2 linked regions of the Fibrella aestuarina BUZ 2 genome follow. The protein of the gene in region 2 binds, or shares a complex with, the protein of the main gene of each other region. Links are inferred from orthologs where the notes say so. Each region holds a gene or a part of one and is shown on either strand. Other genes may lie near its edges.

What was found. Proteins that work in one complex are often made in the same cells at the same time.
Region 1: the proteins of scpA (region 2) and meaB are in contact, whole or in part, in a crystal structure (PDB 8DPB), measured with the Methylorubrum extorquens proteins. The link is inferred for Fibrella aestuarina BUZ 2 from one-to-one orthologs. Residues at the interface, in SOR27001.1 of Methylorubrum extorquens: Glu577, Glu578, Asn579, Asp580, Gly581, Arg582, Arg583, Arg585, His596, Ala604, Ser605, Ala608, Asp609, Gly611, Phe612, Asp613, Val614, Asp615, Ile616, Gly617, Pro618, Leu619, Glu625, Arg628, Gln629, Val631, Glu632, Asn633, Asp634, Glu661; in SOR26638.1 of Methylorubrum extorquens: Arg20, Ala21, Ala24, Arg25, Thr28, Ser32, Arg33, Arg34, His37, Thr98, Gly99, Gly100, Ser101, Ile102, Leu103, Lys106, Thr107, Ala110, Ala113, Ile114, Asp115, Arg116, Ala118, Phe119, Ile120, Arg121, Pro122, Pro124.

Annotation. Positions count from the first base shown.
Region 1 is NC_020054.1:6,540,487-6,545,811, reverse strand. What follows is about bases 2,475-5,325. They hold meaB (methylmalonyl Co-A mutase-associated GTPase MeaB), read right to left. Parts: upstream 4,474-5,325; coding sequence 3,475-4,473; downstream 2,475-3,474. Other genes in these bases: FAES_RS27085 (2-C-methyl-D-erythritol 4-phosphate cytidylyltransferase), read right to left, coding at 4,587-5,258; FAES_RS27095 (plastocyanin/azurin family copper-binding protein), read right to left, coding at 2,475-3,378. Outside these bases: dnaN (DNA polymerase III subunit beta), read left to right, coding at 1-557; FAES_RS27100 (DUF7133 domain-containing protein), read right to left, coding at 817-2,271; more of FAES_RS27095, read right to left, coding at 2,275-2,474. UniProt on the Escherichia coli protein: Binds and hydrolyzes GTP. Likely functions as a G-protein chaperone that assists AdoCbl cofactor delivery to the methylmalonyl-CoA mutase (MCM) ScpA and reactivation of the enzyme during catalysis.
Region 2 is NC_020054.1:835,409-843,312, reverse strand. Bases 2,026-4,980 are described here. They hold scpA (methylmalonyl-CoA mutase), read right to left. Parts: upstream 4,651-4,980; coding sequence 2,401-4,650; downstream 2,026-2,400. Other genes in these bases: FAES_RS03305 (DUF2279 domain-containing protein), read left to right, coding at 4,834-4,980; FAES_RS03315 (RluA family pseudouridine synthase), read right to left, coding at 2,026-2,346. Also shown: FAES_RS03335 (sensor histidine kinase), read left to right, coding at 1-58; FAES_RS03330 (GNAT family N-acetyltransferase), read right to left, coding at 55-657; FAES_RS03325 (ketosteroid isomerase-related protein), read right to left, coding at 762-1,163; FAES_RS03320 (Dabb family protein), read right to left, coding at 1,219-1,521; more of FAES_RS03315, read right to left, coding at 1,624-2,025; more of FAES_RS03305, read left to right, coding at 4,981-5,784; FAES_RS03300 (S41 family peptidase), read left to right, coding at 6,003-7,541; FAES_RS03295 (YceI family protein), read right to left, coding at 7,628-7,904. UniProt on the Escherichia coli protein: Catalyzes the interconversion of succinyl-CoA and methylmalonyl-CoA. Could be part of a pathway that converts succinate to propionate.

The DNA.
Region 1 (5,325 bases), 5.7 Mb from region 2 along the record:
CTAGCACCTCGCTCATCATCCCGCGCAAGGCCCTGTCGTTGCTGAAAGCGTCGTTGCCGGAAGGGGCCGACGTAAAGGTGGAACTGAGCCAGGCTAACGCGTCTTTTTCGTTTGGCCCGACCCAACTGATCTGCCGCCTGATCGACGAGCGTTTCCCCGATTACGAAAACGCCATTCCGACCAACAACACGAACGTGCTGACGATCGGCCGCGCCGATCTGCTGAACTCGCTGAAGCGGATTATGATCTACGCCAACCGGACGACGCATCAGATTCGGCTGTCGATGAAGGCCAACAGCCTCACGATCTCGGCAGAAGATCTGGACTATTCAAACGAGGCCAATGAAAAACTGCTTTGTGAATACGACGGCGATGAAATGGAAATTGGCTTCAACGCCAAACTGTTGTCGGAGATGCTGAGCAACCTGAGCGCCAAAATGATTTCGCTGGAAATGTCGGCACCGAACCGCGCCGGCCTGATCATCCCCGCTGACAAGGAAGAGGACGAAGAGATTCTGATGCTGGTCATGCCCGTCATGCTGAATACCTACGCATAAGCGAGTTCGCAACGATTAACTAAAAAACCCCGGCTATCGAAAGAGAGCCGGGGCTTTGTGTTTGACAAGTGTTGGCGAGGCGCAGAAACCCCGGAGCCACAGTCTTCAGCCAACTCGGCGTGACAAGAGTGGGGAAGACTCGATAAGCTTCGAGGTGACGCTTCGCCAGACAAGAAAGGAAAGGGTTCAGGAATAGGAAACTGTACGTCTACAAAGATACGGAATAGGATAATGGAAAGAAATAATTGAGTGGAATGACTTATTTGTTAAGTTTATTAAGCGTGTAGCAAATGGTCGTATTCAGCAACTTCTTTCCGGTTTCGGTCTGTAATCGGCCCATCGACAATTCATAGATAAAGCCTTCCTGGAGGTCAGTTATGTCGATCGACACGGTGCGGCGATCGGGCGACAGTCGCACTGCCTGAACCGGCACCGTCGCTTTGTTGATCTGCGGCGAGCCATAATCGCGGTGGTATTTGTACTGATAGCGTTGGAAAGTGTAATTGGCCAGCTCACGGGCTTCGGCCTCGCGTACCGGGAGCGTAAAGTTCAGTTCAAAACCGGTAGCGGTCAGGTGCATGGCGGCAATATCGAGAAACTGCCCGCCTTTAAAACGAACTCGTTGGATACCCTGAGCCCCGGTCCAGCCATGATCGGTTTGACCCAGGTAGAGGCTGCCATCGGGGCCGAAAGCAAGCCGATGGTTGCCTATTCGCTGTCCCCCTTTAGCCAGAAACGGAATACAGGCCCCCTGCGTTTGGCCACCAATCTCTTCCAGCAGCACGCGCAGCAGATGCGGGTAGTCCATTTCCCCAACAAACGTTTGGCCCGCAAACGGCCCGAACTTGCCCCCTGTATTGTCGACAACCGGCTGCGTAGGTGAGTGGGCCATTAGGCTGTGCGGAAACGCAACGGCCTCGTGGGTGCGCAGGCTGTCTAGGGTAGAAACAGGCAAGGTAAGCGGGTCGATTTTAGGGAAATCGCCCTTCCAGACCAGGCTGGTTACGTGCCCGTGAAAAGCACCCGGTTTTACCACATGCAATTTGCTGGTGCCGAGCCAATCGCCTTGATTATCGGTGACTAGAAACCGACCCTGTGCATCGAAGCCCAGTCCGTCCGGCGAGCGGAAGCCCAGCGCATAAGGAATCGTTTGGCCCGTTGGGGTAATCTGCATCACCCAGCCCCGATACGGCACGCAGGCATACATGCGGCCGGGCCTACCCAGCGGGTTAAACGCCCCGCGCAGTTGCTGCCGGATGCCCGCCCCGTTGGAAGCAGTGTTCAGGCCGATGTACAGATTGCCTTTGGCGTCACGTATCGGCCCAAAGGCAAACTCGTGGTAATTGCCCGACATGCCGAATTGATCGGAAACCGTCTCGTAGCGGTCGGCAACCCCGTCGCCATTGGTGTCGATGAGGCGAGTCAGTTCGGGGCGCTGCATCACCAGCAATTCCCGGTTGCTGATGGCCATCACCCCCAGCGGATCGTGGAGCCCTTCGGCAAACACGCGCCACTGTTTGGTCTTGGGCGAATACAGCATCACTTCGCCCCGGTGAAAACAGGCAGCCAGCCGACCATCGGGCAGAAAGGCCAGCCCACCCGTTTCGGCAGACAGACCCACTGGCGTCGGTATCGTCTCGACCTCGTAATAGTCGGTAATGGTGTCGGCGGGGGCCGTGAGCAACGTACCCAGCAGCAGCAACGTGTTCAGCATAAGTTAAGGCAGTTGGGCGGTGGGTAAAACGACACTCGACACCGTGACCGAGCGAACGGTAGGCGGAATGATCAGCCAACCTCGCTCGATGCGCCCCGCCGACGCTTTGTACTGATTGGCCGTGTCGCCTAGCCGAAACCGCAACGCCTGACGGGTTGGACCAATCGTGAACCGGCGCACCAACCCACGCTGTCCGGCTTGCGGTTTGGTCAGTTCGCGGATCGTCACGCCATTGGCCGTGTAAGTAAATTCGGGATATCGATCAAGCAACGTGTAACCGCCGAAACGTACCTGTGCCGGTTTGCCATCAACGTACCAGGGTGTCTGCGTGGTCGAGTCGCGGAAGAACAGATCGCCAACGAGCTTCGTCAGACGCTGCCCTTTGCCGTCCCACTGCTCGGTGTTATCGACGAAACCACCCGCCCAGGCATACCGCAACTGGCAGGTCGTAGCGTCCCAACAATAGGACTGCTGCGGACCGCCACTCAGACCGGGAAGCCCCACGGCAATGGCGGCGGGGCTGGCATCGGGCATGAACGTGCGGTAAACGGCAGGCAGGCGTAGTGCGTAGGGATGCACGGCCGGCGGCCCAGCGGCATGGGCATGGCCCGTATGGGCAGTTGTTTGAGGCAAGTTAGGGTCGCGCTCGATAGGGGGGAGCCGCCGGGGTGCGTTGGTGACGTACAGCATGCCGTACATAATGGAGCCGTGGCCGGGGTACGTGCAGACATACGAGAAATCACCTTCGTCGGGTAGTGTCAGCGATAGCGTGTCGCTGTCGCCGGGTGAGAGCAGCCGCGTGTGCGCCAGTACGTCGGAGAGGGTTGGGACAAACTGACGGGCGGGGCCGGTTTCGCCCATGCCCAGCGCAAACTCCACCACACGGGCGCGGCTATTGGGCTTCGTGACCACCAGGTTATGTGCCATATCGTCGTCGTTCTCGACAATCAGCGTTAGGCGGGTATTCGGGCGCAGCACCAGCCGTTTTTCGCTGAACTGCAAACCGGCCATCGTTTTAATCAAAATCGTGGTGTCGCGCGCCGACTGTGCAGCGGCCAGTCGACCAACCGCCAGTAGTAGTGCTAACCAAAGGAATCGTAGACGCATCGGGTAATGAATAAGCTACTAGTAGAAGCAGAAAAGAAGTCAGGTTTAACCAAACCGGCGGCTGTGTCGGTATGGCTGGGTACGTTGGCCGATGGCCTATATCGCTTTGCCTACCAACTGTTCAACCGCCCGGGTTGGCAACAGGTCGCCCGCCTGCACCTGCTGTTCCAATTGCTGCACCTGCTCGCGTAGTCCCGGTTGTCCAAAAAACTGGCGTTCGATCCGCTGGCGGAGCAACGTTCGGAACCAATCGAGCGCCTGCCGCTGCCGGTGACAGGTACGTTCCGATACGCCATCGCGTTGAGTCGCGGTCATACGTACCTGATGCTGTTCGATGGTGGCCCAGAGGTCGGCGATACCCGCGTTGGTCAGCGCTGAACAGGTTAGCACGGGCGGCTGCCAACCGGTTGGTGTGGGTGGAAACAGATGGAGCGCGTTTTCGTATTCTACGCGGGCACGGCGGGCGGCCGCGGCATTATCCCCATCAGCTTTAGTAATGGCCAGCGCATCGGCCAGTTCCATGATGCCCCGCTTCATACCCTGCAATTCATCGCCGGCACCCGCCAGCATCAGCAGCAGAAAAAAATCGACCATGCCGTGCACCAGCGTTTCTGATTGCCCGACGCCTACCGTTTCGACGAGGATGGTGTCGAAACCGGCGGCTTCGCAGAGGAGCATGGTCTCGCGGGTGCGGTGGGCCACGCCGCCCAGCGAATCGCCAGCGGGCGAGGGGCGGATGTAAGCCTGCGGGTTTACCGAGAGCGTTTCCATGCGTGTTTTGTCGCCCAGAATACTCCCGCCCGACCGTTGGCTCGTAGGGTCGACGGCCAGCACCGCCAATCGCTTACCAATGCCAGTCAGGTACGTTCCGAAGGCTTCGATGAACGTGCTCTTGCCCACGCCCGGTACACCCGTGATACCCACCCGAATGGTATCCGTTGGGGCAAAGGCCAATACCCCTTCCAGGACTGCCTGCGCCAACGCCTGATCGTCGGGGCGATGGCTCTCTACGAGCGTTATGGCCCGGCTCAGGACCAGTCGGTCACCGGCCCGGATACCATCGATATAAAAAGAGGCGGGTTGACGAGGGCGCATGAGCAGTCAATGAACAATGGACAATGCGGTCCGCCGCTGCGGTACGATGAACAACAATGAATTGCGCCTTCCTTGTTCATCGTGCCGCAGCGGCGGACCGCATTGTCCATTGTTCACTTTAGATCGTCGGGCGTGGTGATCTTGATATTTTCGTAGGAACCCTCGATCAGCGTGATCGGGTAGTTGGCAAATTCCAGCACACTGGCGCAGTCGGTAAAATGAGGTTGTTCGGCCACAGCGAAAGCCTGCCGGAACCAGTCGAGCCGGAAGGTCTGGGGCGTTTGAATCAGCCGTACCCGCGCCCGATCGACAGCGGTGTTACGGCCGTCGGCGTCGACAAGGCGTACCGAATCTTTGGCCGGCACGCAGGTCACGGCGCTGCCCCGGTGCGAGGCCGTGGCAAAGCTTTCGGCGATAATGGCGGGCGAGACATAGGGGCGCACGCCGTCGTGTACGGCTACCAGCCCCGCTTTGTCCGCCTCGATAGGAATGCTGGCCAGTCCGTTTCGTACCGACTGGAAGCGCGACGCACCACCGATGACCGTCGTGACGTTGGCCGGGCGAAACCGGCGTTCGGCGCAGAGTGTCTCCCAGATGGGCAGGTCGCGTTCGGGCAGCACGAGCCGGATCGGCATGGTGTCGGAATAAGCCAGAAACTGCTCGATGGTGTGTTGCAGGATGGGCTTACCACGCAACGGCAAAAACTGCTTGGCGATGTCGCTTTTCATGCGGCTGCCACTACCACCCGCCACGATAATGGCGTAGAACTGATCGGTACGTGTCAACGGTGTAAGTCAGGAAAGTCGGTAAGAAAGGAAGTGCTAAGGCTGAAAAGTCGGTAAGAACGGAAGT
Region 2 (7,904 bases):
CACGGCCGAAAGCAAGCCTGGTCTGGGGTCAACCTTCAAGCTCTACCTACCGGCTTAGGGTCGCGGCATCGTCCGTACCCAATAAACCATCTGCTTGTCCGTATCGGTGGTTTCGCCAATATCGGGCCAGCTAAAGGTGCTTTGGAGGCGGTCTTCCCGATGGTAACCCCGGCTAAGCCAGAACGCATCGAGTGGCTTGTAACCCGCCGGGCGGAGCGGATGGTCGGCGGGGCGTTGTACGGCACAGAAGCACGTGGTTGGGTACGTGCCGAAGCTGGCCGCGTGCGCCTCTCGTTCATCGAAAAAACGATGCCCTAAACCCATACCCCGGTAGCGAGGCAGCAAAATGCTTTCCCCGAAATAAAAGACCTGGTCAAGGGCGTAGTGGGCTTTCCGAAAAGGTGCCTGCACCTCGGGCGTTTCGTCGAGCAGCGGCAGGCAGGTAGTAGCCCCCACCAGCTCATCACCATCGAAAACGGCAAACAGCAGCGAACGCGCTGAGCGGGCGTAGGTTTCCAGGTACGTTGTTTCGTACGCAATCGAGCCTTCGTAGAGGTACGGAAAGTCACGAAAGACCGTGATCCGCAGCCGCGCCAACGGCTCGAACACCGCCCGAAAACCGGCACCCGTATAACGCCGAAAGGTCAGATCAGCCATGGGGAAAGGAGAATGAATAATGGATAGTGTAGAATGACGGGCGTCGCTAACGAAGCGTTGTCAGGCTAGCGGAGCCATTCTACAGTATCCATTATTCATCCGTTTTAAGCCACCAGCGATTCCCAAAGGGGGAGGTTGTAATACGTGGTAACGCGGGTAATCTTGCCATCGGTCACGTCGAGAAACGAACCGGCAGGCAGTTGGTAGGTCTGGCCGTGGGCTTCGGGCAGATCACCATCGGTTTTCTTATACACCCCGTTGACGACAAACTCACAGGCTACGCGCGAAGGCGCCGCCGGACTCGTCAGAATCACCAGGTCAGTAAGGGTTTCGTCGTAGCAGTCGTCCATATGCTGAAGAAACTGCGTAAAGAGGTCTTTACCGGTACGCGACGAGCCCTGATTGCTGTCATGCCGAACGTCGTCGCTCAGCAGCGCCAGCATAGCCGACCAGTCTTTCCGGTTAAACGCGGCATAATACGCCGCTACGGTATCGTGTGAAGTCATAGAAATATTCCACCGTTCAACGGGCATACAGTGACCATTGGACGGTGGACTTAATTTATTTCACCTCTACGTCGTAAATCTGAACGCGGTTCCAGAGGTGTTTGCAGCTATCCACAAACGCCAGATGGATCGGGTGTTCCTGGTAGATGTCGTGCGTCGCTTCATCGGCGAAGGTCAGCAGCAACGCAAAGTCATAGCTGTGGTCGATAACGGGCCGACGGGTTGCCGCTGCCGTTCCAATTTGTGCGGCCTGAATGGCCTCCACGCCCCGCAATGACTCGAGGCCCGCTTTCAGAGCGGCCCGGTCCTCGTCGGATTCGGGGCGGGCCAGCCAGAAGTAAACAGAATGAATGAACATGAGATGAAACGTGATGAGCAATAAAATGAGGAGGGGTAAGTGGTGAGCGATAAGGTAGTTGACACCTAAGCGTATCGTTCATCATTTACTCCTCATCACTGATTAACTATTTTTTTCAAGTTGTTTTACCAAAGCGGCAAAGTCCTTCGGATAGGGCGATTCGACCGTCAGTTCGTCGCCGTTTAGTTTGGTAAAGGTAAGCGAATGGGCGTGCAGGGCCACCCGCTGAATCAGCGGCTGCTCTTCGGTCTCCTGTTTCAGATTGAAATCGCGCTTGATCTGCGACAGAAAAACGGGTTTACCTCCATAGGTGGTGTCTTGCACGATAGGTGCTTTCAGGCACATCAGGTGCACGCGAATCTGGTGCATCCGGCCCGTGATGGGCATGCATTCCACCAGCGTATTGATCCGGTAGGCCCGCAGCGTGTTGAAGATGGTTTCGGCGACCTTGCCCTTTTCCCGGTCAATCTTCACGTGGGTACCATCGCGGCTCGGGGCGATGGGCAGGTAGACCGAAATATCTTCGAAATTATGGACGCCATTGGTGATGGCATGGTAGCGCTTGGCCACTTCGCGGTGTTCAAACTGCATGGCCAGATGCCGGTAGGCCTCCGGGTGTTTGGCAATCGCCAACGTACCTGAGGTCTCCTTGTCGAGCCGGTGCGCCAGTTGGGCGTCGTCGCTGTACGCTTTAGCCAGCCGCAGAATGCTGACGCCCGCCTTATCGGTCGTGCGTTCGTCGAGCGAGGCTACGTGCGGCGGCTTGTTGATGAGGATATAGTCATCGTCCTCATACAGAATGAGGTCGGCGAAATTCAGTTTCATACCACAAAGGTACGGCGTTTACGCCAGTAACACCCGCCCCGCTTCGCCCCGTCCTCAGTCCGACACACCTGCTTCCATCAGTTCGCTTAGGATCTTCTGGGCAGCGATGGAAATAACGGTGCCGGGGCCAAAGACGCCTTTCACGCCCGCGTCGTAGAGGTACTGGTAATCGGCCGCCGGAATAACGCCCCCGGCAATCACCAGAATGTCGTCGCGGCCAATCGCGCGGAGTTCGTCAATGAGCTGCGGCACCAGCGTTTTATGGCCTGCCGCCAGACTCGACACCCCAACGACGTGCACATCGTTTTCGGCAGCTTGCCGGGCTACTTCGGCTGGTGTCTGAAACAGCGGCCCCATATCCACGTCGAAGCCCAGATCGGCGAAGCTGGTCGCGATGATTTTGGCACCCCGGTCGTGGCCATCCTGTCCCATTTTGGCCACCAGCATCCGGGGGCGGCGTCCTTCCTCCTCGGCAAAGCGGTTGGCCATTTCACGCGCCAGCCGAAAGTTCTCATCGTCGGATACCTCTGCCTGATACACACCCGATACGGCCCGAATGGTTGCCTTGTGCCGCCCGAACACCGCTTCGAGCGCATCCGAAATTTCGCCCAGCGTAGCCCGGTGGCGCGCCGCTTCGATAGCCAAGGCGAGGAGGTTTACCTCACCCCCCGGCCCCCTCTCCTTAAAAGAAGGAGAGGGGGAGAAGTCAGAAGGAACGAACGCCGCTTCCACACTACCAGAGATCCCCCCCTCTCCTTCTTTTAAGGAGAGGGGGCCGGGGGGTGAGGTACTAGCCGCCGCCGTCAGTGCGGCTAGCGCGGCTTGCACCTTGGCCTGATCGCGGGTGGCACGTACCTGGCGCAGGCGCTCGATCTGACTGGTGCGTACGGCTTGGTTGTCAACCTCGAGCAGTTCAATGTTTGTCTCGGTCTGGGCGCGGTATTTATTGACACCCACGATCACGTCGCGGCCACTGTCAATACGGGCCTGCTTGCGGGCGGCGGCTTCTTCGATGCGCAGTTTGGGCAGGCCCGTGTCGATCGCTTTCGTCATGCCGCCCAGTTGTTCTACTTCGTCAATCAGAGCGCTGGCTTTGTCGATCAGTTCCTTCGTGAGGTATTCGACATAATATGAGCCACCCCAGGGGTCAACGGCGCGGGTGACGTCGGTTTCGTGTTGGAGGTAGAGCTGCGTGTTGCGGGCGATACGCGCCGAAAAATCGGTGGGCAAGGCGATGGCTTCATCCAGCGAATTGGTGTGCAGGCTTTGGGTGCCACCCAACACCGCCGCCAGCGCCTCGATGGTTGTGCGGGCTACGTTGTTGAACGGGTCCTGCTCGGTGAGGCTGTAACCCGACGTCTGGCAGTGAGTGCGCAACGCCAGCGACTTGGCATTTTGGGGGCCGAACCCCTGCACGAGTGATGCCCACAACACCCGGCCGGCCCGCATTTTGGCGATCTCCATGAAGTGGTTCACGCCAATACCCCAGAAAAACGACAGGCGTGGCGCAAACTGATCAATGCTCATGCCTGCCGCCAGCCCCGTGCGGATGTATTCAAGGCCATCGGCCAGCGTGTAGGCAAGCTCCAGATGGGCCGGTGCGCCCGCCTCGTGCATGTGGTAACCGCTGATGCTGATGCTGTTGAACTTCGGCATGTGGCGGCTCGTGTACGCAAAAATATCGCCGATAATCCGCATCGACGGCGTGGGCGGGTAGATATAGGTGTTCCGCACCATGAACTCCTTCAGAATGTCGTTCTGGATCGTGCCCGACAGTTTCTCGGGCGAAACGCCCTGCTCTTCGGCCGCTACGATGTAAAACGCCATAATGGGCAACACCGCCCCGTTCATGGTCATCGACACCGACATCTGATCGAGCGGAATCTGGTCGAACAGGATTTTCATGTCCTCGACCGAATCGATGGCAACGCCCGCCTTGCCCACGTCGCCCACCACGCGCGGATGGTCCGAATCGTAGCCCCGGTGCGTGGCCAGGTCAAACGCAACCGACAACCCTTTCTGCCCCGCCGCCAGGTTACGCCGATAGAACGCATTCGACGCTTCGGCAGTGCTGAAACCCGCGTATTGCCGGATAGTCCAGGGTTGGCGCACATACATGCTGGCGTAGGGACCGCGCAGATACGGCGGTATCCCCGCCTGCCAGCCTGCCAGTTCCGACGGGGCATCAGCCTGCGTGAAGCGGGGCTTCAGCCGAATGCCTTCCGCCGTGGTGAAGGGCGGCGCGCTGGCCGGGATAGGCGATGAAACGGGGAAAGACGGTAGGTTGGTGAAGTCAGGGCGCATGGCAGTAGGGCTGATCAGGAAAAACGGGCGGGCAGACCCGCCGATAAGCTAACCCAAAATAACGGCTTTCGGCGCACATTCGTGATGCCGCTCCATCCTGTCGGAACGTACCCGGCCTTACGCACCGCCTGACCCCATTTGGTTGATTTAACCGCTACCTTTAGTGGTTTTTACGCACGGCTTATGGTTACCCACCGCTTTAGAACGTACCTGCTGCTCGGCCAACTCCTTATACCACTGACCAGTTGGGCACAAGATGCGCTTTACCCGCCAATTCCTACCGACTCGACAGGGAGCGGGCAGGCAACGTACCTCGCTACGGATTCGACCGCTGTTACCCAACGGAAACGCCGTCAGCTACTGGGCGGCACCACCGTACTCGCGTTGGGAGCCACCTACGTATACCTGGAAAACAAATGGTGGCGCGAGGGCTACACTCGCTTTCACTTCGACAACGGGCGCGACTTTCGGTACGCCAGTAACGTCGATAAGCTGGGGCACCTATTGGGAGGCGTGTTCACCGCCGACGCCTACTACGCGGGTTTTAGCTGGGCGGGTATGGCCCCGAAGCGCGCCGCCTGGTATGCGGCCGGGGCAGCGGCGTTTGTGCAGCTAAGCATCGAGTTCAAAGACGGGTTCTCACCGCGCTATGGTTTTAGCTGGGCCGACGTAACGGCAGGTACACTGGGCGGATTATGGCCGATGGCGCAACAACAGTCGGCGTTTTTGCGCGACAGTCAGTGGAAGGCGAGCTACTGGCAGCGCACCGACAAGTATTTCGATCATCGGGGTATCAAAACGCAGGCGTTCAGCATCGACGATTACATCAATCAGACTTATTGGTTTTCGTTTTCACCCGAGCACCTGGGCGGCCACCGATTCGAGCGGGTGTGGCCTGACTGGCTACAGCTATCAATTGGCGCTGGCCTTGAGGCCGAAACCTGGAGCATTGGCCGCACCGGCGAAGGCGGCCGCTGGGAATGGTATCTGGCGCCCGACATAGATCTGGTCAAACTAGTCAAGCCGCGGCGACCACTGATGAAGACTGTACTGCATTGCCTGAGCTACATCAAAGTACCAGCTCCGACGCTTCAAATCGGGCCAAAACCACGCTTTTGGTGGATTTATTTTTGAGTGAGATTCTGAGCAATTTGTTTTTTTAACGATAGCGTTAATTACCTATACCTACATCGATTATAGGACTATTCTTACTACAATCTTCGGCTATACCTGCCACACACCGTATATAAAGCCGATTATTTCGGTATGCTTTGTATTTTATTCTGTTTTCGATTAGTTTAGAGGACCGTAAAATAATTAGCCTACGGGCTTCCTCTTGTTTTAACCTAACCATGCGATTCTTATTTCAGATCACCCGGCGGCCTCTGGCTCGTCTGGGGTTACTGATACTAATTTTCGCCACCTGCTGCGTGGCTTCGTCGGTAGCCCAAACCTTTACCCCCGATCAGGCGCATGAAGACATGCTGTACCTGCGGCGGCAGTTGAAAACCTATCATCCCGGCATCGGTTACTACACGCCCGAGGCCCGCATGGAGCAACTTTTCGACTCACTGTACAATCACCTCGATGCGCCCATCGACTACCTGTCGCTGTTCAGGTACGTAGCTCCCTACGTAAGCAGCCTTAAAGACGGGCACACGAACCTCAACCACCGCAACGGCTACCTCAACCGCACCACCCACTATGTGCCGTTCTACATTCGGCAGGTCGATGGCCGGTACTACATCAGCCACAACGCCTCGGAAGATACCACGTTGCGGCGCGGCACCGAACTGCTGTCGATCCAGGGCAAATCGGTGGCCATCATTCACAAGGTACTGATGGATGGCGACCGCTCGGGCTCCGACGGCGATAACCAAAGTGGCCGCGAGCAGTGGAGCCTCACCCAGTTTGCCGATTATTACGCCGCCTGGTACGGCTCCGTCGACACGGTGCAGGTACGTTACCGACTGCCCAACGACACGCTCACGCGCCAAACCCGACTGGCCTGCCCTACGTCGGAACGGTTTCGGAATCTGCTGGCTCAGCGCTACCGCCGCGACTTTGAGCAACAGCCCGACCTGCGCCAGCCTAACCTCAGCGTCCGGCTAGTCGACTCGCTCAGCGGCACCGCCGTGTTGCGTGTGTCGTCGTTTATGAACCCGCGCGGCTTCGATCCGTTCCAATGGCAATTCAAACGGCGCCTCAAAAAAGCATTTCAACAGATTCAGGCTGCCGGGGTCAAGAATTTGGTCGTCGATTTGCAGAACAACGGCGGGGGAGCGGTACTCAACTCAGCGCGGCTGCTGCAATATTGGCTGCCCGAACCGTTTACGGTAATGGAGGGCGAACACATGAAACGGGCGGCCCGCGCCGAAATTGTTACGCGCTGGAATCCGCTGTCGGTGCTGAATTTCAGCATGAATTACAAAGATGACGGCCGGGGCTGGTTTGCCAACCGGGTGGCCCGGAAGCGGTTTCGGCCAGCGGGAAAGCTGGCGTTCCGGGGTAATCTGTACCTGCTGATGAACGGGTCGTCGTTTTCGGCGGCGGCTTCAGTGCTGGCTAAAACGCTCGACGCAGGCCGGGGTACGTTTGTGGGCGAAGCTTGCGGTGGTGCCTATTGGGGCGACTTTGCGGGTCAGTTTAAATACATCACCCTCCCCCACTCGCAGATCCAGGTCCGTTTGCCGCTGAAAAAACTGGTGCATGCCGTCGCAGCTGACCACGCCAACGGTTTCACCATCGAGCCCGATTTCCCGACGTCGCGCTCGTATGACGATTTGCTGCAAAATCGCAACTACACGCTGCATCAGGCCCTTCTGCTCATCAAAGAGGGGGTTTCGGCCGTCCGGGCTACTACCGGCGGCCCCCTGGAAGCGCTTAAATGAGCATAGGGCGTGGGGCTCGGGGCTCGGGGCTCGGGGCATGGAGTAACGACTTGGCTACCCCGCGCACCGAGCCCTATGTCCCACGCTTATTTAAACAAAATCGAAAACGACAGTTTGAACTGATCGTCGGTGGGAACAGCCAGCAGGGTGGGCCGCTCGACGGCATAATCCGTCAGCTTGACAGTGAATTGGCCGTCGAGTTGCCATTGGCCGTTCTGGTCGCGGCGGGTGGCCTGGATGGTCACGGGCTTGGTCACGTTGTGGAACGTCAGCTTGCCGGTAGCCGTCAGTGAACCGTCGGCATTCGTTTTTACGTCCTGGCTCGTGAACGTCACGTTGGGGTATTTGAGGCCGTCGAGCACC